DNA from 3 places in the Thermogymnomonas acidicola genome. Region 1 is predicted to be linked to each of the others. Evidence: riboswitches for the same ligand, from Rfam matches in the RefSeq annotation. Region 1 holds a riboswitch; each other region holds the start of a gene.
What was found. Region 1 has a riboswitch for thiamine pyrophosphate ahead of IEW66_RS04275 (sulfide-dependent adenosine diphosphate thiazole synthase). Riboswitches for the same ligand answer to the same signal wherever they lie in the genome.
Positions count from the first base shown of each region.

Region 2: it holds a riboswitch for thiamine pyrophosphate, as region 1 does, so the genes downstream of both, IEW66_RS05385 (MFS transporter) here and IEW66_RS04275 (sulfide-dependent adenosine diphosphate thiazole synthase) in region 1, are expected to answer to the same signal.
Region 3: it holds a riboswitch for thiamine pyrophosphate, as region 1 does, so the genes downstream of both, IEW66_RS00275 (MFS transporter) here and IEW66_RS04275 (sulfide-dependent adenosine diphosphate thiazole synthase) in region 1, are expected to answer to the same signal.

Region 1 covers NZ_BMNY01000001.1:834,077-844,627, reverse strand. Annotated here, with positions in the region: gene IEW66_RS04305 (aminotransferase class III-fold pyridoxal phosphate-dependent enzyme) at 1-602, opposite strand, end outside; gene IEW66_RS04300 (APC family permease) at 656-2,080, opposite strand; gene katG (catalase/peroxidase HPI) at 2,488-4,689, shown strand; gene IEW66_RS04290 (homoserine dehydrogenase) at 4,848-5,813, shown strand; gene IEW66_RS04285 (aldehyde dehydrogenase family protein) at 5,818-7,191, opposite strand; gene IEW66_RS04280 (hypothetical protein) at 7,327-7,515, opposite strand; gene IEW66_RS04275 (sulfide-dependent adenosine diphosphate thiazole synthase) at 7,517-8,314, opposite strand; TPP riboswitch at 8,335-8,440, opposite strand; gene IEW66_RS04270 (precorrin-2 dehydrogenase/sirohydrochlorin ferrochelatase family protein) at 8,460-9,095, opposite strand; gene IEW66_RS04265 (uroporphyrinogen-III C-methyltransferase) at 9,070-9,777, opposite strand; gene IEW66_RS04260 (nitrite/sulfite reductase) at 9,791-10,551, opposite strand, start outside.
Region 2 covers NZ_BMNY01000001.1:1,040,529-1,051,079, reverse strand. Annotated here, with positions in the region: gene IEW66_RS05410 (transketolase) at 1-177, shown strand, start outside; gene IEW66_RS05405 (transketolase family protein) at 177-1,133, shown strand; gene fsa (fructose-6-phosphate aldolase) at 1,117-1,782, shown strand; gene IEW66_RS05395 (beta-CASP ribonuclease aCPSF1) at 1,779-3,701, opposite strand; gene psmB (archaeal proteasome endopeptidase complex subunit beta) at 3,753-4,388, opposite strand; TPP riboswitch at 4,513-4,618, shown strand; gene IEW66_RS05385 (MFS transporter) at 4,675-5,913, shown strand; gene IEW66_RS05380 (CBS domain-containing protein) at 5,975-6,373, shown strand; gene IEW66_RS05375 (MFS transporter) at 6,379-7,788, shown strand; gene IEW66_RS05370 (3'-5' exonuclease) at 7,777-8,433, opposite strand; gene IEW66_RS05365 (hypothetical protein) at 8,462-8,926, opposite strand; gene IEW66_RS05360 (hypothetical protein) at 9,020-9,415, shown strand; gene IEW66_RS05355 (phosphoribosylaminoimidazolesuccinocarboxamide synthase) at 9,417-10,316, opposite strand; gene IEW66_RS05350 (cytochrome P450) at 10,379-10,551, opposite strand, start outside.
Region 3 covers NZ_BMNY01000001.1:43,659-54,209, forward strand. Annotated here, with positions in the region: gene IEW66_RS00235 (methionine synthase) at 1-260, opposite strand, end outside; gene IEW66_RS00240 (uroporphyrinogen decarboxylase/cobalamine-independent methonine synthase family protein) at 261-1,151, opposite strand; gene IEW66_RS00245 (methylenetetrahydrofolate reductase) at 1,153-1,938, opposite strand; gene amaB (L-piperidine-6-carboxylate dehydrogenase) at 2,010-3,545, opposite strand; gene IEW66_RS00255 (B12-binding domain-containing radical SAM protein) at 3,677-5,287, opposite strand; gene amrS (AmmeMemoRadiSam system radical SAM enzyme) at 5,381-6,388, opposite strand; gene IEW66_RS00265 (MEMO1 family protein) at 6,481-7,287, opposite strand; gene amrA (AmmeMemoRadiSam system protein A) at 7,366-7,926, shown strand; TPP riboswitch at 7,975-8,080, shown strand; gene IEW66_RS00275 (MFS transporter) at 8,076-9,284, shown strand; gene IEW66_RS00280 (thiamine phosphate synthase) at 9,291-10,070, shown strand; gene thiE (thiamine phosphate synthase) at 10,072-10,551, shown strand, end outside.

The DNA of each region.
Region 1 (10,551 bases):
TTGCCGAAGCCGGTGTAGCACTCATCCACGCAGATCACCAGATCGGAAAAGTCCCTCCGGAGGTCCCTCAGGAAGGAATCGTAGACCTTCCTGAAGCCTCCCTCAGCCTGGACCGGTTCCACAATGATCGAGCGCGCGCCTTTCCTTACAAGGGCCTCCATTTCGCCCAGCACAGATTCGTCGTGCGGGAAAGGTATCTCAAATTCAGACCCGTATTTCAGCCTGTCAGTCTCCTTCTTCCTCATGAACTGGCCGGTGTTCCCGTGGTACCCTCCTTCCACGGTGACCACAGGGCCCAGTCCTGACATAACAGACAGGGCAGCGTCGCATGCCTCCGACCCGGAAGAAGTGAAAACGCAGGAAGCCCCGGGCATCCCGGACAGCCCCTCAATGCCACCAGCGACCTCTTCAGCGACCTTCGGAAACGAGACGGTGAGAGGATAGTGTATGAAGCCCTGCTTCATGCATTCGGATATTATTCTCATTACCTCCGGGTTCCTGTGCCCGAGTATGTTTGTGGACTCCGAGAAGTTGATGTAGCGCCTCCCGGCCTCATCGTATAGGAAATCACCCTCTGCCCCTGCAACTATCAGGGTTCTCACTCCCTTCCAGGTTACAGATTGCCCCTGGCAACACTGATTGAATTTTGCCCTCCCTATGCCGCCTGTTCAGCTGCTGTTTCCACATCGCTCTCTCCCAGGGGCACCTTGCGTTTCCTGTACGCGAAATAAATGCCAATGGCGTCCCAAACGGCCACTATCGGCGCGGCTAGCACAAACGGGTAAGCTATCCCGAGGAAGGTGTAGTAGAGTATTATGACTATGAAAGCAGACCCGATGGTTGGCCCAACGATATGCTTCACCACGCTGAGCTCCCTGAGCCTGCGCGTCAGGAAGGCAAGGGACTGGTTAACTGCCACGTGGTATATCAGGTTCGTGACTGTGAGGACTGTGGCCCATATCACGACTGCGTAGAAAAAGCCGGTCAGGACTCCATAGTGGAGTACGAGGGGGACCTGTGTCAGGAGTATTGCAGCCAGTGCGAAGGCGAGAACTACGATTGACGCTTTGTGTGGGCTCCTGTACCTGGGGTGTATCTCAGAGAGGAATTCGGGCAGGATTCCGTCCCTACTGAGCGAGTAGAGGATCCTCTCAGCAGCGTTCCCGAATGTCAGCGGCGATGTGATCTGGCCCAGCAGGGCTATGACCAGCACCACCAGCGCAAACACGAGGCCGGCAAACCTGTCGGTCACAATAAGGGCCGGGGCGTATGTGCCAGCAAGAGAAGAGAGGTCTGACCTGGGAACGCCCACGGTTATTGCGTACATCATGAATGTTTCGAAGACGCCCGCGATGAGTATGGACGTAACTATTGCCTTTTTCATAGTGCCCTTTGAGAACTTCGCCTCTTCACTGAAGTGCACCACTGCGGAATAGCCGATGTAAGCGGTGAGCGGCCCTGTCACCATGCCTATGAAGAAACCGCTGAGCCCACCGCTGGAGTTGGATATGTTGAATGCACCGAGGGTATTGTAGTGCGTGTGTGCCACTATTATTATCCCTGCTGCGGTTATGAAGATGAACTGGGCGGCACCCACAGCCATTGCTATCAGTGCGGAGAGCCTGATGCCGAAGTAGCTCAGCAGGAACACGTACACTATGACCGCGATGCTGGCAAGGAAGGGCAAGAACGCAGGCAGTGTCACGTTGAAGAGTGTGCTGGCTGTTACGGGTATGAGCCACCCGAAGACCGTGGACGAGATTATGACAGGGCACATCTGGGCTATGAACTGGTCCCACGCAACCGCCCGGGATGCCACCGCACTTCCCGTGCCCTTCTGCACGAATTTGTAGAAGCCGCCCGCGTTCACGACCTTTGTGGAGAATATGTAGACCGCTATGACGTTGAAGAACATGAGTGCAGTCCCCAGGACAAAGGTGAGCGGGGCAGCCTCACCGGCAAATGTGAGTGCGGTTGTGGAAGAGATTATGTAAATGCTGCCAGGAAAGATGGCCACAACCGAAAGGAAGACTATTGACCAGAAGCCAAGGACGCCCCTTGGCAGGCTCTCCGTTGCCATGCACACTGCTAGCAACTGGCAGTATTTAAATATTGCCTGGCCGCTTCCCCATGAACTACATGTGGTTTCCATGGCAACTCGTTATCCCGCGATTACATCCCTTATCGCCTCCGGAATTTTTCGCGGTGAACCTACCGGCAGGCCCCAGTGCTCCAGCATGCCAGGCGGAATGCCCCCTGTGTGCTCCACCATACTGGCCTGGCCAGCAAACTCATGTGTGGGTAGAGATCCAGGCAGTGGGCCCGGAGTGAAATGCTGCATGGGCCCGGGCATGCCAAACGTTCTCCCGGGTGCCCCCGCTATTTCCCTCACATGCCATTTTTAGTTAACCCAATTTTTAGTTTATCCAATACAAATTAGTAATCATTATTAACTACTATCTTATATCTATTAAGAGTTGATTTACAATGGAAGGAGGAGTGGGTAAGTACAGGGGGAGGGGGCTGGAGGACTGGTGGCCGGAGAGGCTCGACCTCAGGGTCCTGAGGCAGAACTCCACTGAATCTGATCCGTTCAGGGGCCAGCTGGACTACGCCAGGGAGTTCCTGGGCCTCGACCTGGAGGAGGTCAGGAGGGACATAGTGAAGGTCATGCACCACTCGGTTGAATGGTGGCCGGCCGACTTCGGCAGTTACGGGCCGCTCTTCATAAGGATGGCATGGCATGCTGCGGGCACCTACAGGGTGACTGACGGCAGGGGTGGCGCAGGCCATGCCCAGCAGAGGTTCCCACCGGTGAACAGCTGGCCCGACAATGTCCTCCTCGACCGTGCCAGGAGGATACTGTGGCCGGTGAAGCAGAAGTACGGGAGGAAGCTGTCCTGGGGAGACCTCATGGTCCTTGCTGGCAACACTGCGCTGGAGGACATGGGGTTCAAGACCTTCGGCTTCGGCGGAGGCAGGACTGATGTGTACGAGCCGGATCTTTCCGTTTACTGGGGGCCTGAGGGGAAGTGGCTCTCAGATGAGAGGCACACTGGCGAGGGCGACCTCATGGAGCCACTGGCAGCGGACCACATGGGCCTCATATACGTTAACCCGGAAGGGCCTGGCGGGAAGCCGGATCCGAGGGAGGCGGCGAAGTACATAAGGCAGACGTTCGCAAGGATGGCCATGGATGATGAGGAAACGGTCGCGTTAATTGCCGGCGGGCACTCCTTTGGAAAGACACACGGTGCGGGGCCCCTTAGCCACCTGGGCCCGGAACCGGAGGCGGCACCTATAGAGAACCAGGGCATAGGCTGGGTCAGTTCCTACGGCAGCGGCAAGGGGGACGATACGATTGCAGGCGGGCCTGAAGTGACGTGGACGGAGACGCCGACGAGCTGGAGCATGGGCTTCCTGCAGAACCTCTTCAGATACGAGTGGGAACTGGAAAAGAGCCCGGCAGGGGCCTGGCAGTTCGTGGCGAAGGATGCGGAAGAGAGCATACCGTATGCCCATGACCGGTCCAGGAAGAGGAAGCCCAGGATGCTCGTCACAGACCTCGCCATTAGGTACGACCCGGACTACGAGAGGATCGCAAGGTATTACCTTGAGCACCCGGACAGGTTCGAGGAGGCATTTGCCAGGGCCTGGTTCAAGCTCACCCACAGGGACATGGGGCCTAAGACCAGGTACCTGGGGCCCTGGGTGCCACGTGAGGACCTGATATGGCAGGACCCTGTTCCGGAAGTGGACCATGGGCTTGTTGGCAGTGAGGAGGTCAGGGAGCTCAGGAGGAAGATCCTTGACTCCGGGCTCAGCACCAGGGACATGGTGTACACGGCCTGGTCCTCAGCGGCCACGTTCAGGGGCAGCGACTACAGGGGAGGCGCCAACGGGGCCAGGATACGCCTGGAACCCATGAGGAGCTGGGAGGTGAACGAGCCCGGGAACCTTGCCAGGGTGCTCGGTGTCCTGGAAAGCGTCAGGAATGAGTTCAACGGCCAGATGAAAAATGGTATCAGGATATCCATGGCAGACCTCATAGTGCTGGCAGGGAACGTCGCTGTGGAGGAAGCCGCCAGGGCTGCAGGGTATAACATATCCATTCCATTCGTACCGGGCAGGACAGATGCCAGGCAGGAGCAGACAGACGTGAACAACATTGCTGTCCTGGAACCCAGGGCTGACGGCTTCAGGAACTACAGGGACCCTTCGTACATGGAGGGTGTGCCCGACGAGTTCCTCCTGGTTGACCGTGCGAACCTCCTGACACTCTCGGTGCCAGAGATGGCAGTGCTCGTTGGTGGCATCAGGGTGCTGGGCGCCGTCCATGCGAACTCGGGCCTGGGCGTGTTCACCTCAAGGCCAGGAGTGCTCACCAACGACTTCTTCGTGAACCTCCTGGACATGGGCATTGAATGGAGGCCAACCAGCGAACTCAGGACTGAGTTCGAGGGCATTGAGTGCGGATCGGGAAAATTGCTCTACAGGGCCTCGCGCGTCGACCTGGTCTTCGGATCGCACTCAGAGCTCAGGGCAGTATCGGAGGTCTACGCGAGCAAGGACGGAGGGGAGAAGTTCGTGAGGGACTTCGCCGCGGCCTGGAACAGGGTCATGATGCTTGACCGCTTCGACCTGGCGAGGAGGGCCCCTGTGGGAGGTAAAGGCTTGGGGAATGCTTGAGTGCCATGCTGCCATGGCAGCATGGGGCATTCACAGGCACCCATCTCTTCATATGGCCTCTCCACCGCGGGGCATGATGCATCACACTTTCCATTCCCTGCGACCGTGAGGGCAGTACGGTTCGCAAGTTTGAATAGCCCATCATCCATGTTTTCATGATGGCCCACAGGACACACAGGATAATGGTCATAGGCTTCGGCACCGTCGGTCAGGGGTTCTACGAGCTCTTCAACGCGAAGAGGAGGGCCCTGGGCCTGGAGGGCTCGAGGATCACAGAGATCGTGGACATGAGGTTCGGGTACACTAACATGACGGACGAAAGCCATGTGAGGGAATACCTGGGGAACGTTGACAGGACAATATCCTCATCGGACGTGGTTGAAAGGATCAAGGCGTCCGATGCGGACATAGTGTGCGAGTTCACATGGGTTAACTACAGGGACGCTGAACCGGCCTTCTCTTACATGAAGGCTGCACTGGAGAGCGGGAAGCACGTCATAACAACGAACAAGGGCCCAATAGCCCTGAGGTACAGGGAGCTCATGCACATTGCAAGCGAGAACGGGAGGAAGGTGAGGTTCAAGGGGACCGTAATGGCAGGAACGCCGTCATTCAACATCCTCGACCTCCTGCCCGGCGCCAGGCCAGTGAGGGTAAGGGGCATACTGAACGGCACCACGAACTACATACTCACCAGGATGTCCGAGGGACTGAGCTACAGTGATGCCCTGAAGGAGGCCCAGTCCAGGGGCTACGCGGAGGCCGATCCCACCAACGATGTGGACGGCTTCGACGCTGCGGCGAAGGCTGCCATAATATCCAGCGTCTTCGGCTGGGACCACCCCATGGACAGGATCAGAGTGGAGGGCATAAGGAACATCACAGCGGAGGAAGCGGCATCCGGGACGAAGCTCCTCGTGTACGCTGACAGGGACGAGGCCTGGGTCAGGCCGCAGGTGCTGGATGATGGAGACGTCCTCAGGCACGTGAAGGGCGTGATGAACGCCATTGAGATCGAGACCGACACGCTCGGGAAGATATACAGCATGGGGCCTGGGGCCGGCAAGATCGAGACTGCTCAGGCAGCACTCACCGACCTTGTCAGCATATCCAGGTCAGAGTGATTGTTCACTTCCTGAATATTGCAAGCTTTATCTCGGTCATCTCCTCAACAGCGAACCTCACGCCCTCCCTGCCTATGCCACTCATCTTCATGCCCCCGAATGGCATCGTGTCGACCCTGAAGTCTGACGTGTCGTTTATCAGCACTGCGCCGTATTCGAGCCTCTCGACCAACCTCATGGCCGTGCCCAGGTCAGAGGTGAAAACTCCAGCCTGGAGGCCGTACGGTACTGAATTGGCAAGGCCCACCGCTTCATCAGCGTCCCTGAACCTCTCCACAACGGTGACAGGCCCGAATACCTCGTCTCTCCACACCCTGGCCTCCCTCGGGACGTCAACAAGCACTGTCGGCATGTATATGGCCCCTTCCCTTCTCCCGCCGGTGAGGGCCTGCGCGCCCATCTTCTCCGCCTCCATGACCCACTCCTCAACCCTCCTTGCCTCGCCCTCGGTTATCATGGGCCCTATGTCCGTGTCCTCATCGAGGGGATCTCCAACCCTCAGCCCCATGGCCCTCTCGACCAGAGCGTCGGTGAATTCGTCCGCTATGCTCTCCTCAACGAGGAGCCTCTGTGCGTGGATGCAGTTCTGGCCCTGGGACTCGAAGGCTGCGTCCACTATGTCGTCCAGGTGCTCCCTCCATGCCGACCCATCGAACACTATGACGGGGGAGTTGCTCCCCAGCTCCATGGAGTACTTCTTGATCCCCCCGGCCCTCACGAGCGACCTCGCTGCCTCGATCCCACCGGTGAAAGTGACCTTCTTGATCTCGCTGCTCCCGAGCAGGAACTTCACCGCATTGGATGAGCCACCGGCTATGACGTTCTGGAAGGCCCCATCCGGAAACCCGGACTGCCCGAAGGCCTCCTGCAGCCTGATGGAGGATAGGGGTGCCAGGGTAGTTGGCTTGTTTATTATGGAGTTGCCGGCTGCCAGGGCGGGGCCCACCTTGTGCGCAACAAGGTTCAGCGGGTCGTTGAAAGGTGTGATGGATAGGACAGGGCCGATGGGCACCCTGACGAAGTAGGCGAACCTGCCCTCGCCCCTCGGCTCCACGTCGAATGGCACGGTCTCGCCGTGTATCCTCATGGCCTCGTCGCCCGATGAGCGTATTGTGAACTCAGCCCTCCTGACCTCCTTCCTGGCGTACCTGATGGGCTTCCCTGCCTCCATTGATATTGTCCTGGCGAACTCCACCTCCCTGGACCTCAGGTATTCTGACACGGAGTAGAGGCAGTCCCTCCTCCTGTACGCTGGCATCGATGAGACTTCCCTGAAGGCTCTCACCGCTACCCTCAGGGCCTCCTCCGCCCCGGCCAGGTCAGTGTCCTCTATTTCTGCTATCTCCTCACCGGTGTACTTGTTTCTAACAGTGACCATGTCTGTGGGGATTATCGGTGTTTAAGCCTATCTACTTTTGTGTATACATATTCCTCACGGGTGCCGGGGAAGCGGTAAACCCTTGCAGGCACCGGCGCCCCGCTGCTTGCCTTAAAAAATGAGGGAACCACGGGTTCAGGCTATCTGCTCCTGCCTCCTGAGCCACGCAGAGGCCCAGACCCTGTAGCACTGCATGCTGCAGAAGGCCTTGGGCTTGTTGTTGCAGCAGGTCCTTATGAAGATCGCCCTGTCGTTCGGCACCGTGCGGCCGCACTTCTCGCACCTGACAACGCCGTTCCTCTGTACATCAATGCGGAAGGGCAACTCACTCACCCCTCAGGTCCCTGATTATTATCCTGGCGGCCTTGCGGCCGGAGAGGAGCATCGCACCGAATATGGGCCCCATTCTAGGGAGGCCATGGACCTCAGACACTGCCATGCCAGCACAGTATAGGCCCGGTGCCACCCTGCCAGTCTTCTCCACCACCTGCCTCTCGGATGACGAAGAACTTGCAGACTTCTCACCCACTGGCAGTATGTTGAGCTCCGGCACCTTCCTTGAGGCCACAGACACTATCTCTGCATCATGGCCCGTTGCGTCCAGAACCGCTGATGTTTTCAGGAACAGGGGATCGGTGTGCAGCGAGGCCATCTGCGATGCTGTCCACTCTATTGCAACGCCCGCAACCCTGGGACCGTCCTCCCTGAACACTATGTCATCGACTGTGACACCGTGAAGGAACCGCACGCCAGCGTCTATGGCCGCGTTGGCCAGCCTGATCATAAGTTCAGACGAGTCTACTGTGGCCACGCCCTCCCCTCGCCTTTTGTACCTGCAGCCTATATCGTCCAGTATCTCCGTGGCCGGCTCTTCTATGACCAGTGTTGGCAGGTGCATGGCTCCGCCACCCATGCCCCCGCCGAAACTCAGCCTCCTCTCTATGAGCACCGTCTTCAGGCCTGCCCTGGAGGCATAGATGGACGCCGTGAGCCCTGAGGGCCCAGCACCTACGATTACAAGGTCGGTAGTTATTATGTCCCTCAGGAACTCCAAACTCTCCTCAAGGATGCACTGGCTTATCAGTGCCTCATCCACTTCCACTATGTCCTCTCTTTCCACCATTCCACAGTCTCCTGACCTGGAACAGCTCCAAAAGACACTCCCTCCGCCGGTATTACCCGGATCAGGTTCAAAGGGTCGGCCGCATGCGGCCTCTCAGCCTCTTTCGAAGCGCCCCCGGTCACATGCTGATTTTCCAGACGGCATATTAACTTTGCCCAACATGGCAAGGGGCGCTCCCTTTCCCACGTTCATGTAGCACCTGCCTGACCCTCTCCATGCAGAACTCCCTGGCATCTTCCAGGCGCCCCGCCTCGACCATGGCCCAGAACCGGCTGTCCGAGAGGATGTCACGCATCAGAGGCCTGGTATTGAGGCCCATCTCCCTGATCCTTTCCCTTGTGAAGGCGAGGACAGGCAGGGCCCTCGATGCCACCTGCACCTCACTGTCGATCCTGTCCCTGATGTGGACGGATAGGGATGGAACAAGGCCATCAGTCGATACCGAAACGGTGAGGTTTCCGTGCCTGGACACCGCCGGGAATACCACACTGCCGTCCAGGCTGTCCACGGTGTTGCACGGTATCCCCTTCTCCCTGCACACCACTGCTATGGCCCTGTCCAGGTCAGCCCTGCCGGTGTGCACAACGACGATGGCCGCGCCCCTAACAGCCCCCCTTACGTCCTCAACCACAGAGCCCACGCCTTCCACTCCGGGCACATAGAGGTCCACCACTGCACCGGCATCAAGCAGCTGCCTGATCCTCTGTGCAGTCAGTGCGTTGAGGCCGAACACGACGGCCCTTCTACCTCCGACATCAAGCATCAGTGGCAGGTACGCCATTCAGTGACCCCCAGAGAGATACCGTTGGGCCCACAACCAACATTGAAGGCGAGGGATATTCGCGGTCGGTAGAGGCAAATGTGCGCAGGGTTCCACGGTGCACCTCCTGGCCTGGTTCAGTGCCCCTCGTGATCACAGCCGCAGGCATGCCTGGGTCCATGCCGCCATCCATGAGATCCCTGGAGACCCTGGCCACTGACTTGCCTGACATCAGGACCACCAGGGTGCCATCGAAACTGCCAAAGCGCCTCAGGTCAGCACCCCTGCCCCCGGAGGTTACGGCTGTGGTCACAGCGAACGAAGAGGAGAGCCCCCTGTAGGTCAGCGGTATCATGGAGGAGCACGCAGCACCGTTCACAGATGAGACGCCGGGTATGACCTCGTACTCCACGCCACTCCTGTGCAGGTACTCGACCTCCTCCCAACCCCTGCCGAACATGAATGGGTCACCGGCCTTGACCCTGCACACCGTGCCGGAGCGTGACCAATCCACCATCGATGCTAGGGATTCCATGAACCCCAGTTCATCCACGCAGACACATTTAGCGGCTGCCGGAAAAGTTTCCCTTATCTCCCTGCTGATCAGCCTGTCGTAGACAATGTAACTGGAGGAAGCTATCGCCCTGGCCGCCCTGATGGTCAGGAGTCCAGGGTCACCTGGCCCAGCGCCAACAATGTACACACGGCCCATACCCTCATGCCTCCCTCCTGAGCGCTTCCCTGTAGAACAGGTAACCCTCCAGCCTCTCCGGCATCTCCACCGGCACCATCAGGTCAGAAGTCCTCGGGTCCCTGCGCAGCGCGTCGATTATGAACTGGCTTCCAACCCTGCTGAAGAACCTGCCAGGGTCCTCTTTCCCGTCTGAGTTGCCCAGGTAAAGGTCTATCAGCGCCGCGGTGCAGTCCGCGAGCCTATGCACTGGGACCATCTGGAGATAGAACTTTCCCTCTCCATCGATGAGGGGCATGCCTAGGCCGGAGCCGTCAGAGGTTCCGCCCAGCTTGAGCATGTACCGGTCCCTGCCCGTGCCTATCCAGCCTATGGCCTTCCTGGCAGGCATGGAGCACTGGGCCAGGCAGCCAGATATGCCGATCCCGATGCCGGTGTTTCCGTACTTTGCTTCGAGCATGTCTATGAGGCGTGGCTCCAGCCTCTCCGAATCCGTGAAGGATATCCTGCAGGTTGGAAGGCCCACGCATGCAATCGAACTCTCACGCATCCTGCTCACCGGCCTGCCGTTCCTCTTTCCATAGCCATGGGAACCGATTATGGCCTCGAATTCCCCCAGGCGGTCCACAGGGATATTAGATACGATTATCCCCTGCCCGGGCGTGATGTACAAGCGCACTCCGGTCCCCGTGTACGTTTGTGCTATGTGTTTCATCATGGTCTTGAGCCTACCGTTAGGGCCGTCGATGATGCGGCCGTTCTCGATGAAGAGGCCGTAGTGCACCC
Region 2 (10,551 bases), 210 kb from region 1:
TCGGCAATAGAGTTCTGCAAGTCATACAGGGACGGGCCGACATTCATCATCGCCAACACTGTGAAGGGCAAGGGCGTGAGCTACATGGAGAACAACCCCAAGTATCACGGTAGCCCGCCCGCCAACGAGGAGGAGTACAGGAAGGCCCTCTCTGAACTGACCCTGGAGGGAGCATGATGGTGACGGAGAGCCTGAGGGACGCCTACGGGGAGAAGCTTGTTGAGCTGGGCGGGAGGTACAGGGACCTGGTGGTTCTGGACGCAGACCTGTCCACATCAACAAAGACCGCACTCTTCGGGAAGAAGTACCCGGACAGGTTCTTCAACATGGGGATAGCGGAGCAGTCCATGGTCACCACTGCGGCGGGCCTGGCGCTGTCGGGAAAGATTGTGTTCGCGTCCACATTCGCAGTGTTCCTGATGAGGACCTACGAGCAGATCAGGCAGTCCGTGTGCTACAACAACCTGAACGTGAAGTTCGTCGTAACGCATGCGGGCATTACTGTGGGTGAGGACGGCGCAACTCACCAGATAATAGAGGACGTGGGCATAATGTCCGGCCTCCCGAACATGAGGGTCATAGTCCCAGTGGACTCCGTGGAGACTACCAGCGTTATCGAGTACCTTGTGGAGGAGACAAAGACCCCCTATTATGTGAGGCTGAGCAGGGAGAAGTTCCCCATCCTGAACGACGAATCTTACGAATACAGGCCCGGAAGGTCCGTGACCTTCAAGGACGGCTCAGACATAACCATAGTGGCCATGGGCGTGATGGTCTCCATGGCACTGAAGGCTGCTGAGACCCTCAAGAGCAGGGGGATAGATGCAAGGGTCATCAACATGTCCTCAATAAAGCCCATAGACAGGTACGCAATAATCAAGGCAGCCAGGGAGACCGGAAGGATCGTGACTGCGGAGGAGCACTCCATATACAATGGCCTCGGCAGCAGGGTTGCCGAGGTGGTGGGGGAGGAGTATCCCGTGCCGGTGTGGAGGATAGGCATGAGGGATACCTTCGGGAAGTCGGGAAAGGCCTGGGAGCTCTTCGATTACTTTCATATTGGCGTGGAGGATATAGTGAGGATCGCAGAGAGCTGCTTCAGGGAGGAAAAGAGGTATGAAAATATTCCTTGACACAGCGAGCGTTGACGAGATAAGGCAGGGAGTGGAGTGGGGCATTGTCGACGGCGTCACCACGAACCCTACGCTCATATCCAAGGAGAAAGGCAAGAGCTTCTCGGAGGTCGTTAAGGAGATACTTAGGATAACGCCTGGCCCCGTGAGCATAGAGGTCGTGGGGACGAAGTACGAGGATATGGTCAGGCAGGCCCAGAAGATAAGGCAGCTCGGGGACAACGCGGTTGTGAAGATACCCATGACAACTGACGGCCTCAGGGCCATAAGAACGTTGTCGCAGTCCAGGATACCTGTGAACTGCACCCTCATATTCAACCCTGTGCAGGCACTGCTGGCCGCGAAGGCAGGTGCAGAGTACGTGTCACCGTTCGTGGGCAGGCTCGATGACATAGGCCAGGACGGGATGGAGATCATAGACCAGCTGAAGACCATATTCGTCAACTACGACATAAAGACCAAGATCCTCGTGGCATCTGTGAGGCACCCTGTCCATGTCCTGAGGGCAGCCATCATAGGTGCAGACGTTGTGACGATGCCGTTCGAGGTGCTGAAGAAGCTGCCAGTGCACCCGAAGACGGACGAGGGGCTTGCCAGGTTCCTGGAGGACTGGAAAAAGGTGAGCCCGTCTGGAGACCTCCCGCTCTAGTAGAGCCTGATGGTCTCCAGGTTCCTCAGGGCCACTGCCTCTATGCCGAACCTTGATTTTATCAGCTTGGCGAACTCCACGGTCTTCTCACCATCACCGTGGTTTACCAGTATCCTGTGGGGCTTTGGCTGCATCGTGGCTATGTAGGCCAGGAGCTGCCTCTTGTCTGAGTGCCCGGAGAAGCCGTCCGCAGTCTCCACGGCCATCCTCACGGGGAGCTTTATCTGCTTTCCTCCCTCTGTCAGTGTCACCTCTGTTGCACCCCTCTGTATCTTCCTGCCCAGCGTGCCCTCTGCCTGGTAGCCCACGAAGACAAGGGTGTGCCTGCTGTCGTCCACCCATGCCTTGAAGTACTCCATCACTGGCCCGCCGTTCATCATGCCTGACGTGGCGAGGACTATCTGGTTCTCGTCGCTGTCACATATATCCTCTCTCTGCTCCTTGGTCTCCACCCTCTTGAATATGGGCGAGAGGAACGGGTTCTCCTTCTTCACCATGATGCTCTCCCTGAGCGTCTTGTTCAGGTACTCCGGATATGCCGCATGGATCGCGGTTGCCTCCATTATCATGCCGTCCAGGTAAACAGGCGCGTTCTTGATCTTCCCGTTCCTCATGGCGTCCTCGAGCACAAGCATGACCTCCTGGCTCCTCCCCACTGCGAAGACAGGGATGAGCACGGAACCTCCCCGGTCGAATGTCCTGTTTATTATGTCGATGAGTGTGTTGGATGCCTCCTGCCTGGAGTGCTGGTAATCGTCCCTGCCAGCGTATGTGCTCTCCGTCATGAACGTCTCCACCCTGGGGAACCTGTTGTTTGCCGGGTTGAAGAGCCAGGTCCGCTCGAACTTCACATCTCCGCTAAGGACAACGTTGTAGAGCCCCTCGCCGATGTGCAGGTGCACGGAGGCGGAACCGAGTATGTGGCCCGCGTTGTAGAATGTGAGCCTCACGTCCCTTGTTATGTCGGTGGTCTCGTTGTACTTCAGTACTATGGTGTGCTTCAGCATCTCCCTTATGTGCTTCGACTCGTAGGGTGCCTTGTGGCCTTCCGCGTGTGCCACCTTTATGTAGTCCTGCTGCAGGAGAGCGGCAAGGTCCCTGGTCGGTGCGGTCATGTACACAGGGCCGTCGTAGCCGTACTTGAACAGGATGGGGAGCAGGCCGGAGTGGTCAAGGTGTGCGTGTGTGAGGACCACGGCATCCAGGGAGCTGAACGGCTGCACCTCCGGCACGTACAGGTACGGGGCGCCGGCCCACGGCTGCTCGTCTATTTCGTTGGTGTTGAGCATGCCGCAGTCCACCAGGATCTTTGAGTTGTTGGTCGAGACCAAGGTGGCGCTCCTTCCCACCTCCCTGTGGCCACCGAGGGCGGTTATCCTGACCCATGTCTCACCGGGCATGGTGGGCTGGTTCAGTTTTAGGCCAAGGTCATGGAGGAATTTCTTCCTCTCCGCCTTCACCTCACGCAGGAACTCCCTGACCTCCTTCACAGTTCTGGAATACATTGGTGGGGCCCTGACAACCCTGGGGGACCACTTGGTCTTCTCCTTTATCCTGCTGATCACGTCCGAGCTCCTGGACGTTATTATGGAAGGTTCGTCTGCTTCTATTATCACCTCTCCCGTGTCAGGCTCGAAGTAGATGTCCTGTATCCCGGCCTCGGCGGGTACTATGTTCCTTATTGTCTCCTCAGCCTCCTTCTCCGGCTCCATGATCGACGGGTCGGGCCGTATCATCACGCGCCTCCTGAGCTCCTGGGCTATCTGCCTTGCTATGTCATCCCTCCTGGAGAAGAGGTCTATGTTCTTCGTGTAGACTACAATGGTTGGGCCCTCGTAATCGATTTCCGTTATCTGGTTGTCTGGGAGCAGCTTGTCAAACAACGCCTTTGCCTCTGAAACGTAATCCCTAAAAGCCATCGCATACACACCCGCGGAAATGAAATGGATATGATGTTACGTTGATTAAAATCAGAGAGGAAGCTTTAGCTTCCTTATGATCTCCATTACCTCGTCCTCGGGCACTGCCCTGAAGCCGTTCTTCTTGTCTATGACGGCCACGTCTATCATGCCCCCCGAGGCCGAGTCCCTCTGCTTTGCAGCAGTGATGCCCCGTACCACCATCTCGATGGCATCGTCCACGGGCATGTCCTTCCTGAAGTCCCTCTCGAGGACACCGTAGACGAAAGGTGAGCCGGAGCCTGTGCTCACGTAAACGTCCTCCACTGCACCCCCGGCAGCGTCCACGGAGAAGAGGTGGGGTGCCTTGTCATACCCACCGACAAGGAGCTGCACCATGTAAGGGTAGAACTTGGACTGGTTCAGTATGTTTGATAGCAGCGTGGCGGCAGCCTCTATTGGCATGCTCACCCGCCTCTGTAACCTATATAGTTCCAGCTCTGCTTTCATGTACCTGACCAGGACCTGGGCATCACCCACCAGGCCCGCTATTGTCATGGCGGCATGGGTGTCTATCTGGTGAAGCTTTTTACCGTCCTTGTGCACTATGAAGTGATCCATCGTCACCCTTCTCTCCGTTGCCATCACAACGGCGTCCTTGACAACTACACCTACTGTAGTTGTTCCTGTCTGTAGAGTCTGCTCCATAATAACCACGCTCTGTAAAACCCCACACATAGATTTTTACATCCTATTAAACCCTTTTTGTGCTCCATTCATGCCGCTGAAGGGCTTGCGGCGATGGCAAAGGTTATACCGTTCATATCCATATAACCCCGTTCGGGGGAGCTCCGTAGGGGGCTGAGAGGACCCATTGGGGTCGACCCTTTGAACCTGATCCGGGTAATGCCGGCGTAGGGAGAGTGATCGTATTGATGGAAAAGGGTTACGGAAATGGTATTTGGAGAGCTGCCCCCCGAGAGGGGGTGTTTTTGTGCAGCTGAGCAGCAGGCAGAAGGCTCTTCTCGTGTCGTCTTCAGCGAGCTACACGTTCTGGGGCATCGTGGCAACCATTGGCCCGCTGGCAGCATCTGGCTCAATAGTCGGGCATGTCACGGGAGCGCTCAAGGTCTTCCTCCTCCTAATCGGCCCGATCTTCGCGCCCATAGGGAACTTCACGATGGGCTTCCTTGCAGATATGTTCGGCAGGAAGAGGGTCTTCGTGGTCACAATGCTCTCCTACACAATCGGGATAATCATAGTGGCTGCGAGCTCAACGGTCTGGAGCCTGGTGCCTGGCCTCATGCTTGCGCAGTTCGGAGTGGGCGGAGAGGAGAGCCCGTCCCTGTCACTGATAGCTGAGGACTCGCCTGTCTCAAAGAGGGCCAAGTACCTCACACTGGTGGCCAACTTCAGCAACATAGGCAGCGCCCTTATATCGGGACTGTTCCTCATAACCTCGTCCTCACTCTTCGACCGCCTCATGCTCCTGGGGTCCTCGCTCGCTATGGTCGGTGTCATGGTCTACTCGAGGCTCAGCATACCGGAGTCATACAGGTGGCTATCGTCCGTGGGCAGGGAGAGGGACGCGAGTGAGGAGAAGGCACACCTTTCGATAGACGAAGAAGGGACGAAGGCACAGAGGATGGGTGTTCCGTTCATATACGCCACACTTGTTCTCATAGGCATATCCCAGTACCTTACTTTCGGCCTCATGGCATACGTCATAGGCCCGTACGAGTTCCCGTCCACGGCAGTTGACAACGAGATAATATTCGTGGCACTCCTGGGAGCATCGGTTGCAGGCTTTGCCGCGGCACCCCTCATTAACAGGGAGAGGAAGTCATATACACTCTACTCTTACCTGGCGGGGGTTGTATCGATGGTGGCCATATTCCTAACAGTCCCCTACCTCCATGACATGGACCTGTTCCTTCCGCTGCTCTTCGTTAACATGGCCACCAGCGAGTTCGGCTGGGCCTCGAGGACTACGCTTGAGCCGGAACTCTTCCCGACCAGGGTGAGGGCAAGGTCGATAGGGATGGTGAGGCTAGCCCCCATGATCGCTTATGCCATATTCACCTACGCTACATCATCCCTCAACCTTGGGCAGTTCATACTCGTTAACCTCATCCTCTGGGCCATAGGCCTGGCCGGTGCAGCGATCTGGTACTTCTTCGGATACGAAACGAGAGGCATAGACATAGACTACGGTGCAGGACAGGCACAGTAAGCAATATCCTTATTATTTTTATAATGATACATTTTCTATGGTTCTCTATGCCAGAGACATCATGAAGAAGTACACGACCATGCTGCCGGGAGATATAACCGCGCTCGAGGCTGCAAAGATTATGGCGAACGATCACGTCGGTTTCGCTATCGTCCACCAGAACGGTGAGCTGAAAGGCATAGTCACCGAGTGGGATTATGTCAGCAAGGTGGTCGCGAAGGAGCTCGACCCATCAAAGGTCAAGCTCAGCGAGATCATGACACAGGGTGTCATATCTGCCACCCCTGACACGCCAACGGATAAGATAACGCAGATAATGAGCGCCAACAACATAAGGAGGCTCCCCATCGTTGAGAACGGGAAGCTTGTCGGGGTCATAACTTCCCGCGACATCCTGAGGATATTCAGGGACTACATGGATAACCTGTCAGAGATAATCAGCAGGTTCGGCACCTTCTGACCGGTATGGAATACAGAGGCTGGGTACTGGCGATAACCAGCATGGGTACTTTCCTTGCTGTGGTCAACTCCACCTCCCTGCTGGTTGCCCTGCCGACGGTGATGATCAGCCTCCACACCACCTTCTTCGTTGCGGTCTGGATACTCCTCATATATTCCCTTGTGCTCACGGTGCTCTCGCCTTTTCTCGGCAGGGAAGCGGACCTGGTGGGCAGGAAGAGGATCTACTCCACGGGCTACATACTGTTCTTCGCAGGCTCCACGATCGCCGCAGTGTCCCCTGACCCGCAGGTGCTGATCCTCGGCAGGGTTGTGCAGGGTTCCGGCGCAGCCTGCCTCTTCTCCAACAGCCTTGCGATAATCACGGACAGTTTTTCTGGCCCCCAGCTGGGGAGGGCCATGGCAATAAACTCCAGTGTCATGGGGGTGGGAATAGCTGTTGGGCCGCTGGTGGGCGGCTTCCTCTCCTTCATAAACTGGAGGTACGTGTTCGTATTCAACGCGCCGATAGCACTTGCAGGCTTCGTACTATCATCAAGGCTGCTGAAGGAGGTCAAGCCAGTGGAGACCGGCGTGAGGCCTGACTACGTGGGTTCGGTGACGCTCTCAGCGTTCATGACGCTCATTGTCCTCTTTCTGACGGTGGGACCGCTCGAGGGCTGGGCACACTTCACAACGGTCCTCTTCCTCCTGGTTTCACTGGTCTTCCTGGTGCTCTTCCTTATCATGGAGAGGAGAGTAAGGTACCCGCTGATCAACTTCTCCCTCTTCAGGAACCGCAGGTTCACGGGCTCTATAATATCCGTCCTTCTCAACTCCATAACCAGGTTCTCGGCCATATTCCTCCTCACCATCTACTTCCAGGGCCCTCTGGGGATAAACCCGCTGCTGGCCGGAATACTCCTCATGCCTTATGCAGCAGGCCTTGGCTTTGTCAGTTACATGTCGCCGCACGTGGTGAAGAGGGTGAACGACATAACAGTGCAGACCCTGGGCCTGGCCTTCACAGGTGCCTCGGTGGCTGCGCTATTCATCTCCAGCACAGGCACACCATACTACATCCTGGCTATCCTTATGCTCCTCATGGGTGTTGGCATAGGCCTGTACTACACGCCCAACAACTCCACAATCATGCTGTCGGTGGAGCCCGGCCAGAGGGGCATCGTGGCCGGCTTCAGGTCGCTGATAGTCAACATGGGTTCCGTTGTCGGCATGGCCATAGTCTTCACCATCGTGGCCACCTACGTGCCGGAGAGCATCCTGGGCTCTGCATTCCTGGGCCTATCGGTCTCACTGACGGAGACACAGAAGGCTGCGTTCGTCACCGGCATAGACGTTTCGTTCCTGGCCGCGGGCCTGATATGCCTGGTGGCAGTGCCTGTCTTCGCAGTGATGCTCAGGAGGTCATCGAAGTGAGAATATCTCCTTTACTATCTCCATGACGTCATGGGAATCGCCCGCACAGTACTCCCTGAACCTTTCCCTGTCCTCCCTCCAAAGCCTCTCTATGGCAGCGCTGACATCAAGGCCCTCCATCATGACGTTCTGCTTCTTCCTCATGAGGTTCAGGCCTGCGTAGGCCTCGTGGGATATGACGTCCCTGAGCTTCCTTATGTGCCAGTCACCGTCGAACCTGTAGAGGTCGTCCGCTATGACGTACATGGCATCCAGACAGAATGCTGTGGAAATGGTGTACTTCACGTTCCACAGCTGGTTCTCGAACGAGAGGTTCCTCATCTTGAGGTTCAGGAGCGGTATGTCGTACCCGGAGATGTTGTAGCCCGTCAGCACCATTGGCCTGTACTTCCCGAAGTCCCTGTCCAGTTCCCTGAGGAGTGCCATCTCGGATGCGTCATCATCGCTGTCGGCCACGTAGACCCTGTCCTCCGTCCTGTCACCAGCAATGCTCATGGAGTAAGCGATGATCCTCTCACCGGTCAGGAACTGGCCCTTACCCCTGACAAGGGTCTCGAGGTCCAGGGAAACGATGCGGCCCTTCCAGTCCATCTCCCTGACCCTGGCCATGAGGGCCCTGTAGAGGTCTGCGTTCCAGCTCTCCAAAGAACCACCTACCGATGAGTGGAAGGCCTTACTCCTTGTTCACCTTTTCCACGAAGCTGCACCTGGAGATGACAGTCATCTTCCTCACGTTGCCGGTTACCGTCAGGCTGTTCACGTTTATTATGCCGTCCACCACAGACGTGAAGGTGTCCTCGTCCACATCCGTAATCCTGAGTTCCTTGATGTTCCTGAAGACCACCTTCCTGCCGAACTCCCTGAGCTCCTGCCCCGTTATCTCAAGGCTGCCCAGGTTCTCGATGTACCTGACCTGCTGGGCCCTTGCAGAATCGATGAACTCCCTTGATACCTTCTTCGCAGTGTCCACTGTGCCCAGGAAGTTCTTGTAGGCCTCGTTCGTTATTTCCCCCACGGTCTTGCCCGTATCCCTGGCGAGCCTCATCATCCTCTGGTATATGTCCTTCCTGACGCCCTTTATGGATATCACTGTCTTGCCTTCCCCCTGTTCGTCCTGTTTTTTCTCTTCTTCAGGCATGAACGTCCATACCTACCTTGCTAATAAGATTACCGGTAATCCGGATTACCCCCAAGTGGCACACTTTATTAGAGGACTCCGCATCACACCGGTATGTTGTACGCAATGAGGCAGTACGTCGGGAAAAACGTGAACAGCGAGAAGCTGGTCACACTCATATCTGAGTTCTTCAAGGATGAGGGCTTCAGGACAGTGTCCTGCACGTGCCCACAGGGTGTGGTCTTCATGGCAAGGAAGGGGGGAATCTACAGGGCACTCCTGAGGACCGACAGGGCATTCCTGATACTCATAGACGGGAACCCGTCAGATACGAAGATAAAGATAGGCGTCTCCAGGTGGCAGGTGGAGATACAGCAGCAGGATGCCCAGAAGATATTTCAGAGCCCGCTCTCATACTTCCTGGAGATACCAGAATCCCTGTGGCCCTACGAGCTCGAGCACCACCTGTGGCACTTCATAGAGACGCAGGTGGAGCTCGGGACGCAGTGAATCACCATTTTTCCCCGGTTATCCTCTCGTACATGGTCACGTAAAGGTCGCTTGTCTTCTTCACCATTTCTGGGGGGAGCGGAGGTATCTCTGGCTCTGGCAGGCCCTTTTCCCTTGCGGAGTAAAGTTCGCTGTGGTAGCCGGTTGACCTGTAGTACTGCCTGACGAACTCCTTGCTCAGCTCCACTATCTTCCCCTCATCGTACTCCTTCCTGTCCCACCACCTGTCCTCGTCAAGGGTCCCGAAGGTATCGATGAGCACGGGTTCCCTGCCTATGCCGAAGGCAAATTCCTTCTTTCCATCAACATGTATGAGGCCCCTCTGCGACACGGACTTGTTGATGCGCCTGTCGACCCTGAGTATGGCCTCCTTTATCTCGTTGAGTTCGGAGTTAGTCATGCCGCCGATCTCTATGATCTCGCCGTGTTTCAGGGGCCTGTCGTACTTCTCGAACTTGGTTGTGACCTCAAAGAAAGGGTCATCCAGCTCCTCACCGTACTTCGGTGCATGGTTTAGGCCGAGGTCCTCGTACCTGACCTTGCCCTCCTTGACCCTGTCGTAGAGGCTACCAGCAACGTAGTACCTTGTGATGAACTCCAGTGGGATGACGTACTCGATCTCGTGCGGGTCGCCCTTACCGCTCTCTGGTATGTAGAACTTCTTCACCCTCATTTCGTTGGGCGAGACCATTTCGATGAAGTGGGTCTCAACCCTGGCGCTCTCCTTGGCCACCCTGAACCAGAAGCTCGATGTCCTGCACAGGCTCTCCCCCTTGTGGGGTACGGTGTTGGGTATTATCTTGTCAAACACCGATATCCTGTCACTGAACCTGAAGAGAAGCGTGTCGCCCTCATCGTAAACGTCCTTCACCTTTCCCACACGTATGGGCTTATCTGACATCCCTCAGGTATGAGACCTGGATTAATAAATGAATTCAGGTGGGGGTTGAAAAAATGTCTGGATCAGCTGGCCTGAACCTCGAGCCTCCTGTAACCGTACATTATGAAGCTGTCCACCCTGTCCTCCGGGGACACGTGCACAGCTCTGATGTCCCCGTAGCGCTTCGTTAGCTCCTCCATGGCAACCCTTGCCTCCAGCCTGGCCAGTGGAGCACCCAGGCAGAAGTGGATTCCCT
Region 3 (10,551 bases), 790 kb from region 1:
TCGAATGACCTCACTAGGCCATAGAACTCTATTCCGTCTATCCTGCTGGCCGGGTGCTCGTACATCTCCCACCTGAACATCTCCCCACCGACGCCCAGGTTGTCCAGCCCTGCCTTCCTGAACAGATCGAGTGTCTCCAGTGTGGCCTTTCCTGCCAGCTGCCTGAACTCCTCGGTGCCCTGTATGGAGTGGAACTTCGAGCTAAGGTACAGTGGCTTCCTGAAGCTGCCTATCTCCTGGGTTATGAGTATCTGTTCCATTCAGATCGCCTCCATTATGGCAACCTTCTTCTCCGCAATGCCCCTGGGTAGGAAGTCCAGGTAGTCGTTGGTCGTGACGTATAGGTCCCCGCTCAGCGTTGAGGCTGTGTCTTCCAGGTTCCTCATGGCATCCTTCCCCTCCAGCCTGGTGTTGTGGGCGTCGAGTGCCTTCACGCCCACGTTCCTGCACACCCTGGATGCTGCCTCAATGTCGGAAAGATCAACCACCAGAGTATCAGGCCTGTTGTGCAGGCCCTGGAATGGCTTCTCGCTGAACCTTCCCTGCACCACAAGCGTGACCTTGTAGTCCCTGAAAAGCGGATCCAGGACCGTGAGGTCGTCCTTTCCGTAAGGCAGTGCCTCGAATAGCACCATGTTCTTTGTCCCTGACTTCCCCTGGACCTGCCTGTATATGTCCACAAGGCCCTTAACTGCATCCCCTTCGGATATGCCATGAAGCCTCGAGAGCTTCACGAACGTCAGGGGCGAGGGCAGGAAAGTGGCCCAGCCGCTGTCCCTGGGCATGTAGATGGGCATGGGCGGGTTCTCCTCGACCTCTGCATCCGAATATGGGTCGAATCTCAGTTTGCCAACCTTTGATACCAGTGGTTCCCTGTAGAAGGTGTTCGTCTCCAGGTACCTGGTCAGCGGCCCCAGGGTGATGCCGTCTGTGGCCAGTGCCAGCGGCCTCAGGATGTCATGCCAGTTGAACAGGGGATCGGTCACAAGGTCTATGTTCCTGCACATCCCATAGAATTTCTCCTTCTCCTCCCTGATCCTTTCCTTCACCTCATCAGTCCCGACAGAACCCCTCTCCCACCTTCCGTAGGTCAGCCTCAGCTGCTCTGACCTCGGGAATATACCATAAAGAAGAGACCTGACCTGTCCCATATCAGACAACCTCCAGAAACTCCCTCGCTATGTCGTTCCTTCCAAGCGGCATGATATGCACCCCATCGACGTAGCCCCTCAGTTCCTCCACGAGCCTTTCTAATATGCCCCTGGAAGCAGCCAGCGGGTCTGAGCCGGAGAGCTTGCGCTTCGTTTCTTCGGAGAGCCGGACCCCCATGGCCTCTATGGACTTCAGCTGGGATTCCCTCCTGATGGGTATGAAGCCTAAGGAGAGCCTGAAGTCCCTGTTCCTGATCCACTCCTTCTGCAGCAGTTCAGGCTCGTACACGGCCTGCGTTATGAAGAAGTCTGCCCCGGCCTCCCTCTTGGCCCTGACGACCTGTTCCTCAACGTCCCTGTAAGGGTTCAGCGAGGAGCCGACGGTTACACTGCCCTCATAGTCCTTCATGTACACGGTACTCCTCTTGACCCTCCTGATGGTGCCCATGACGTCGAGCTCCCTGACCTCCCTGGATTCCGACTGGCTGGATATGGGGTCACCGCCTATCACGAAGAAGCTGTCTATGCCTGCCTTTATCCCCGTTATGACCTGGGCACTGATCTGGAGGCCGTTCTTGTCCCTCGGAGTTATGTGCGGCATAGGTTTCAGTGAAGTCCCCCTGGTGGCAACGTAGAGCGATAGGATAGGGTCAATGCCGGGCAGGCCCATGGGGTTCTCCGGCACCGTCACCATGTCAGCAACACCGTCAAGCACTCGGCCCGCTTCCATAAGGTCTTCAAGGCCGGGCGACTTCCTGGGGACTATCTCAACGGACTTCAGCATCATACCACTTGCGACCATCGAGATATTTAAGGTAAGAAATAATGGTTAGTCATATTTGTATTACCAGTGCTCATTCATATGTCGAACCGCACGCCCTGTGCCAGTGGCAGGTCATGGCCGTAATTCTTGGTCACCGTCTGCCTCCGCATGTAGTTCTTCCATGCGTCGCTGCCGCTCTCCCTGCCGCCGCCCGTCTCCTTCTCTCCCCCGAAGGCGCCACCTATCTCAGCGCCAGCCGTGCTCGTGTTCACATTGGCGATGCCGCAGTCAGAGCCGTGGGGCGACAGGAACTCCTCCTCCTCGCGCAGGTCTGTGGTGAATATTGCGGAGGACAGTCCCTGAGGCACGCTGTTGTGTATCTCTATGGCCTCCCTGAGGTCACGGTACTTGAAGACGTACAGGATGGGAGCGAAGGTCTCCTCCCTGCATATCTCCATGTCCTTCCTGGCCTCGATTATGGTGGGTTCCACATAGTACCCTCTGAGGCCGTCCACCGTCTTTGGCCTGCCCCCGAAGAGCACCTTTCCGCCCTCCTCCTCCGCCCTCTTGACCGCGTTCGTGAACTTCTCTACCGCTTCCCTGTCTATCAGGGGGCCAACGAGGACACCCTCCTGGCTTGGATCTCCTACCCTCACAGACGAGTATGCCTTGACGAGCCTGGAGACGAACTCGCTGTAGATCTTCTCAGAAACTATCACCCTCCTGGTGGATGTGCACCTCTGCCCTGCGGTTGCCAGGGCCCCGAAAAGCACCCCTTTCAGCGCAACCTCCATGTCAGCCTTGTCCGAGACGATTGCGGCGTTGTTGCCCCCGAGTTCGAGTATGGTGCGGCCAAGCCTGGAAGAAACCCTCTCGGCTATCCTCCGTCCGGTCCTGACAGAACCGGTGAAGGAGATGAGCGGTACCCTGGGGTCAGAGGCGAGCATTTCGCCCATCTCCACACCTGGGCCTGCTACCATCGTGAAGATGGGGGGTGCCGATTCCTCCTCCACCACCTCCGCCACGGTCCTCATTACCATTATGGCGGTAAGCACAGCCTTGGTGGAAGGCTTCCAGATCACAGTGTCACCCACCGTGGCAGCGATGAACGAGTTCCAGGACCACACGGAGGCGGGGAAGTTGAAGGCCGTGATCACACCCACTGGCCCCAGGGGGAGCCACTGCTCATAGAGCCTGTGGTGCGGCCTCTCGCTTGCCATGGTCAGGCCATACACCTGCCTGGATAGCCCGAGGGAGAAGTCAGAGATATCGATCATCTCCTGTATCTCGCCCTGCCCCTCAGTTATTGTCTTGCCCACCTCCAGGGTGACCACGAGGCCCAGCATGTCCCTCTCCTCCCTGAGCCTCTCGCCTATCTTCCTGATCAGCTGCCCCCTCTTGGGCGCAGGCCACTCCCTCCACTCCTCGAATGCCCTGGTAGAGGCCTTCACTGCATCCTCGTAAGCAGTGGTATCTGAAAGCATGACATCGGCCACAGGTTCTCCGTCCACCGGGCTCACAACAGTGTGTTTCCTTGTGCCCGCGGCCCACTTTCCATAGTATGTGGCCTCCAGTTTGCCGCCTAGGGAGAAGTGCTCCTCCACCCTCCTCCTCACATCTGCAATGTCCATAGGGGAAGATCTGGAGGAACTGAATATAACTTCACACAGGGTGGTTGGTTAAGAAAAACAGGTTAAAGTGGCCCAGGCAGCCAGGCCAAAAGGGAGGCGCACTCCATTCGTGTCCCATATTGTTGGGGATATCACTTCGATTCCTTGATGAGGAAGTACGGGTTCTTCCCACCGTCCGTTATCTCGTATACGATCTTGTTTGAGGTCTCCATCACCTCTTCCACGTGCCCTGGATCGATGTTTGGCCTCCTCTTGCTCTGCCAGTACAGGTCATATGTCTGGAGGAGGAATCTCGGGAAGTCTGCTATGTCTCTGAGGTAGCTGGGCATCATCTTCATTATGAAGTCCATGGAGTTCTTCATAAGCCTCTCCTTCTCCGGGTCCCTCTCCTTTATGTTCTTTATCTTCCCCCTGAAGTACTTGTAGAGGTAGAAGCTGTAGGTTGCGTAGAACTGTGCAATCTGAACCGTGACTGGCCCCAGCCGCGTCTTCATCACAGGGGTCACTATGTCGTACCTGTCCCAGTCCAGGGTGAAGAGGAGGTTGTTCCTGACGGCGTCATCGAAGACGCGTGTCCCAGGAAGGGGCGTGTAGATTGAGAACTGGATTGCGTCTGCGCCTGCCCTGGCCAGTTTCCTGGAGAAGCGGATTGATGCTATGATATCGCGGAGCCTCTCGTATGGTGCGCCGACCATCATGCCGACGAGGGTGACTATGCCGTTCCTTGAGAGTGTGTTCACTGCGTCCACGGACTGTGGCGTGAACTCGCCCTTGTGCATCTTCTTCAGCACCTCTTCGCTCCCAGATTCCACTCCGAGGAAGGCCACCTTCACCCCTGCCCTGGCAGCCTTCTCTATGAGGGGCTTGTTCTTAGCGGTCACGTCAGCCCTCATCTGCACTATGTATTTGAGGCCCAGGTCCTCCTCTATGATCCTGTCGAACAGCTCGTCCCTCTGCCTGACGTTCGGGAAGACCACGAAGATATCGTCTGTGAAGAAGACCCAGTTGTAGCCGTGTGCCTTGGCGTCGCGGAGTTCCGCCATTATCCTGTCGTTGCTCTTGTTCCTCCACTTGTTTCCCCATGTGGGTGTCACAGAGCAGAAGTCGCAGGCGTACGGGCAACCCCTGGCAGTCTCCAGGCACGCGACATACTGGTCGTTACCGAACACCTTGAACGTGTACTTCTCCCTCTCCAGGAGGTCAAGGGGAGGCATGGGGAGCGTGTCCAGGTCCCTGATCAGGGGCCTTGGCCTCGTCCTGTGTATGCCCTCCTCGTCCCTGTACACGATGCCCCTGACTCCTGACAGTCCGGTGCCCTGGTCCACCGCCTCAGCTATCTCATACATGGTTTCGTCGCCCTCGCCCAGTACAGAGACGTCGAAGCCGGAGCGCACGATCTCCTTGGGAAGGAACGTGGCGTGGTGACCCCCCGCCACCAGGAGGGTCTCAGGGCTCCTCTCCTTTATCTTCCTAGCAATGATACTCGCATTCACGTGGGCAGCTGTGGCGTGCAGCGTTATCCCCACAATGTCAGGCTTCATCTCGAGAGCGGCGTTTACAGTCTCCTCTATGGACAGGTTGTCACCCTCCATGTCTATGATCTTGACCCTGGACCCGGGTATCCTGAGCACCTCCCCCGCCAGGTCAAGGAGGCCCAGGGGCGTTGGGAGAAAACCCCACTTGGTGAGGTAACCACTTCCGGTCTTGTTGGTAGGGCGGATGAAGACAGCCCTCACAGCCATAGGAATCCAGCTTCCGGGGATTTATAAACCTTGATCGGCCATTTTATTTCGGTGCCTTATAATTAATTAACTACCTAATTGTTGGCAAGACGCTCAGAGGACAAAAGGTATGCTGTATCCACAGTCCGGACACCTGGAGTCTGGAGTTAACCTGATCCTCAGGGTCCTCATCATATCCCTCTCCACGAGCAATGAGCCGCACCCGGGGCAGTAGGTATTCTGGAGCCTGTGCCCGGGCACGTTGCCTATGTAGACGTAGTGGAAGCCCATCGACTTCGCAAGCTCTGCGTGCCGTTCGAGCACCCCGACGGGTGTGTTAGGCAGGGACATTAAACGGTAGTCCGGGTGGAACCTCAGGAAGCTTATGGGCACATCCGGGCCGCATATGTCCATGATGCGCCCCAGCATGGCCCTGGCCTCATCGAGGCTATCCCCTATCCGTGGCACCACCAGGTCGGTGACCTCAACGTGTATTCCCCCCGCCAGCATCTCTGCGATGGTATCATAAATGAGGTCCACATCGAACACTGACATAACCTTCCTGTAGAACTCCTTCGAGGCATTACCCTTGAAGTCAACGGTTGCAGCGTCTAGGAAACCGGAAATGAAACCGACGCTCTCCCTGGTCTCGAAACCGTTCGTCACGAATATGTTGATCAGGCCCTCCCTCCTGGCCAGCACTCCCACGTCCCTGGCGAACTCGCTGAATATGGTGGGCTCGTTGTATGTATAGGCTATGCCGCCACATCCGTAACTGATCGCTTCACTCACTATGTCTTCCGGCCCCATGTCGTACCCTTCCGGCCTCCTCCTCTGGCTCAGCTCGAAGTTCTGGCAGAACTGGCATGCGAAGTCGCAGCCGGCAGTGCCTATTGAGAGTATCCTGTACCCAGGGTGCATGTGCAGAACGGGCTTCTTCTCGATGGGGTCTATCTGGACAGCCATGGGCCTTCCGTAGACGTTAAGGTAGAGCCTGCCCCCCATGTTCTGCCTGACACCGCAGAACCCTATCTGGCCGTCCGCGAGTGTGCAGTACCTCCTGCATGCCGTGCACCTTACCTTCCCGCCCACCTTCTCGTAGAGTACTGCCTCACCCTGCACATGTACACATGCAAGGGTGGGATAAAGCGTTATCCAGTTCTCCGCCAGAGGGACTGCGTGAAGACTGTTGCAGTGAGGACCCACGGCACGGATCAGAGGTATGCGACTACTGAGCCGTAACCGACCGTTGCGTTCATGTCACCGCTGGCCTCCCCAGAGGTGGAGTGGTGGAGCAGCTTCATCCTCCCACCCAGTTCCGCAGTGATGTGCATGAGCACCGCTATTGGGCCGTAGCCGCATGCCGTGACCCCCCTGGCCCTTAGCGTCCTGTAGAACCCCTCTATGTCCAGGTCGATTATTCTCTCAATGAGCTCCATGTCCTTCTTCACCACCACCTCGTGCGGCTCGTAGTGTGTGAAATCTGATGAGGCTATGAGCACCACATCCCTCCTGAGGGCGCTGATGGATCTGTAGAGCTCCTCCGATGCCTGCGGGCCCTGGTCTCCCATGGCCACAGGTACGAAGGAGAAGTCGTCACCGAAGAGGTACTGGAGGAAAGGTACCTGGACTTCTATTGAGTGCTCCATTGCGTGCGCAAGCTTGTCCGAGACTATGTTCCTCGACTTCGTGCACAGATCCCTGGCGAGGTCCTCGTCCACCCTTGCCCTCCCGAGCGGCGTGAGCCAGACGCCCTCAGGGTACACCGCGGAGTAGGACGGGTAGCCGTTGTGGTTCGGGCCGATTATCAGGAAGTCCCTGGACTGCGACCTGGAAAGTGCCCTGTAGGAATACATGGCGGTGAGGCCTGAGTATATGTATCCTGCGTGCGGTACGATGACACCTATGACCTTCCCCGGGATTTCCTCTGGCCTGGCACGCTTCTCGAAGCCTGCCAGCATGGATATGACCTGCTCCTCGTCGTTCGGGTAGAAAGTGCCGGCCACGGCGGGTACGCGCATCAATTTGTCATGGCTTGCACGTTTAAAGTGTTAATGCTCAACAGAAGATCGTAAATCCCCCTTGTCCATGATCGCGTGATGGAACTGGAACAGGCGATCATGAGGCCAGGCGTCCGTGAGGCGCTCAGGAAGCTGGCTGTGGAAGCCATAAGAGGGATATTCACAGGACAGGTGCCTGAGGTGCCCGAAGACCTAATCGGTCTGGATGAAAGGTGCGGTGCATTCGTCACCATAAAGGAGAACGGCATGCTCAGGGGCTGCATCGGTTTCTTGAGGAGCGATAAGAGCATCCCGCGGGCAGTCATGGAGAGCGCGAGGCTGTCCGCAACTGAAGACCCCAGGTTCCCGCCACTGACCGCGAGGGAGGTGGATAATATTGAAGTGGAGATAACGCTCCTGGGTGAGCCCTTTGAGCTGGACGTAAGTGACGGCATCAGGGGGAAGATAAGGATAGGCACACACGGCCTGATTGTGGAGAGGGGCCCCTACAGGGGCCTCCTGCTGCCCCAGGTTGCAACGGAGTTCGGTTTCGATGAGGAGCAGTTCCTTGAGGCCACGTGCGAGAAGGCTGGCCTGCCGCCAGGGGCGTGGAAGAAGCCCGGCACTAGGGTATATGCTTTTGAAGGCCTCGTCTTCTGAGGAGGGACCAAAAGGGACATATAACGGTGGGTGATGTTCAGACAGGATATAGGTCACCGGGGGAGCTCCGTAGGGGGCTGAGAGGACCCATTGGGGTCGACCCTTTGAACCTGATCCGGGTAATGCCGGCGTAGGGAGGTGTGTCATGTTTGCTGGAACATTACAGTGAGTTAAGGAAACACCTTGACAACAGCCCTTGGGAGAGGAAGCACACCCTCATGATCCTTTCCGTCGCTTCGTCGTTCTTCCTGTGGGGCGTCATACTGGCCATAGCGCCACTCGTCACAACATGGTACTTCATACCGCCCTCAGCAGACGAGTATATACTGATCGCATCGCCAGTTGGACTGCTGCTCGGGAACTACATAATGGGCCTCCTCTCAGACAGGTTCGGGAGGAAGCCCGCATATGTCCTCACCCTGGTTCCCACCGCGGTAGGCCTACTCCTCATAACCCTATCCTTCTCATGGTTGCCCATAGCGATCGGCATCTTCCTCTCTGAATTCGGAATAGGTGGGGACGAGACTGTATCCCTGTCCCTCATGGGCGAGATGCTCCCGCTGAGGCACAGGGGGAGGGCTATTGTGTCAATATCGAACATTGCAAACATCTCGATCACGCTCATCTCACTCCTGTTCCTGCTGCAGCCCAGGGTATCATCATCAGTCTTTGTGGAGAAGGAGATCTTCGGGGCCATGGTCGCGGTCTCCCTTGCAATAGCCATAGGAAGCAGGTTCTACCTCCCGGAGAGCGAGAGGTGGGCGTACCTGAACAGGAACGGTGAGGGAGAGAGACCCATGAACTGGCTGACCTTCGCCGCGCTGTCTCTCTTCGCCATCACGATAATAGTTGGGTTCCCGCTGACAGCACTGGTGATAGGGCCATTCCAGTTCCCGCAGTACACCGATACGTTCGAGTTCCTTGTAACCCTTGCAGAATCAGTGACGGGCGTTGTCTTTGGCCTCCTGCTGGCAGAGAGGATCAGCAGGAAGTCTGGCAGCCTCATCGCCTACACAGGCGGCTTCGTCTCCATCCTTTTAATAGTGCTTTTCCTCAGGTCACTCACCCTCGCACTCTTCCTGGTCATACTGGTCGTGAACGGGGTCTTCGGTGAGATCGGCTGGGCCGAGAGGGAAATGCTGGAACCGGAGAGCTTCTTCACACCCAGGAGGGGCAGGGCCATAGGGTACGTGAGAATGGTCGGATACGCTGTCTACGTAGTGACAATACCCCTGCTCGCGAGGGCAGGTGAGTTCGAGTACTTCGTGTTCACCTGTGCCATCTTCCTCCTCGGTTTCATTGGCGCTCTCCTCTACTTCCTGGGTGGCAGGGAAACGAGAGGCATTAGCCTGGAGTGATGTGATATGGGAAGGAGGCCTCTGCTCTACGCTGTCACGGAGGGTTTCAGTGGGGAAGGGTTCTTCAGGAAGGTAGCCGAGGCACTGGAAGGGGGCGTAGATATCCTGCAGTACCGCGATCTAGGGAAGCACGGAAGGCACGCTGAAATAGCGAGGAGGCTAAGGGCGATATGCAGTGACTTCGGGGTACCGCTGGCCATAGACGATGAGCCCTGGGTCGCAAGGCAGGCTGGTGCCGACATGCTGCACCTTGGGATAAGGAGCTTAACCAATACAGTATCCCTCTGGTGGTCCGAAGGGGAAGCACGGGACTGTTCCGGGATAAGACAGGGCAGCGACATGCTTGCCTTCCCAGGCCATGACAGTAGGCCTGTGCTGTGCAGGCATATGCCGAGCCTGGAGGAGGCCAGGGCTGTTGTGGGCAATCTTCCAATCGGAACATCAGTCTACTGCAGCCCGGTATTCGCTGTGGAGGCGCAGGCACACGGCTATGCTTACGTTTCAGTGGGCACGCCCTACATGAGCGTGACGAAGAGGATAGCGACGGTCTGCTCCATGCAGAACCTCTCAGAGGCCGTCAGGGCAGTCAGAATACCTGTGTACGCGGTGGGCGGCGTTAACCTCAAGAATGCTGCAGAGATCCTTGAAACTGGCGTATCCGGTCTTGTTTCTGTGTCCGCAATATTCTCTGCCAACGACGTCAGGGGAACTGTGAGAAAGTTCATAGAGGTCCTTGAAGGTTTCACCGTTGACAGGGACCCGTTTCCTGTGGGGCTGGTGAGGTAGAATGTCAGGATGGAAGCCTATACTTTACCTGATAACGCCTGACTACATTGGAGAGGGCTTCTTCAGGCTCGTGGAGGATGCACTGGATGGCGGGCCAGATGTGCTGCAGTACAGGGACAAGAAGAGCACAAGGCAGACCAGGACAGAGGTGGCGAGGAGGCTGCGCAGGATGTGCCATGACCGCGGGGTGGCCTTCGTTGTGGACGATGACCCGTATGTTGCCAGGGACAGCGGGGCTGACCTGTTGCATGTGGGCAGGGACGACCCGAGCATTGAGGAGGCCAGGGAGGTAGTAGGCAACATGCCCATTGGCTCCTCTTCGTACTGCAGCACCAGCCTCGCGAGGGACCTGGAGAGGCGCGGGTCGGCATATGTGGCATTCGGGGCCTTCTTCCGGAGCCCCTCGAAGCCAGAGGCAGCCCTCTGTGACAAGAAGACCATCACAGAGGGCCTGCGGGCCGTAAGGATACCGGTATATGCC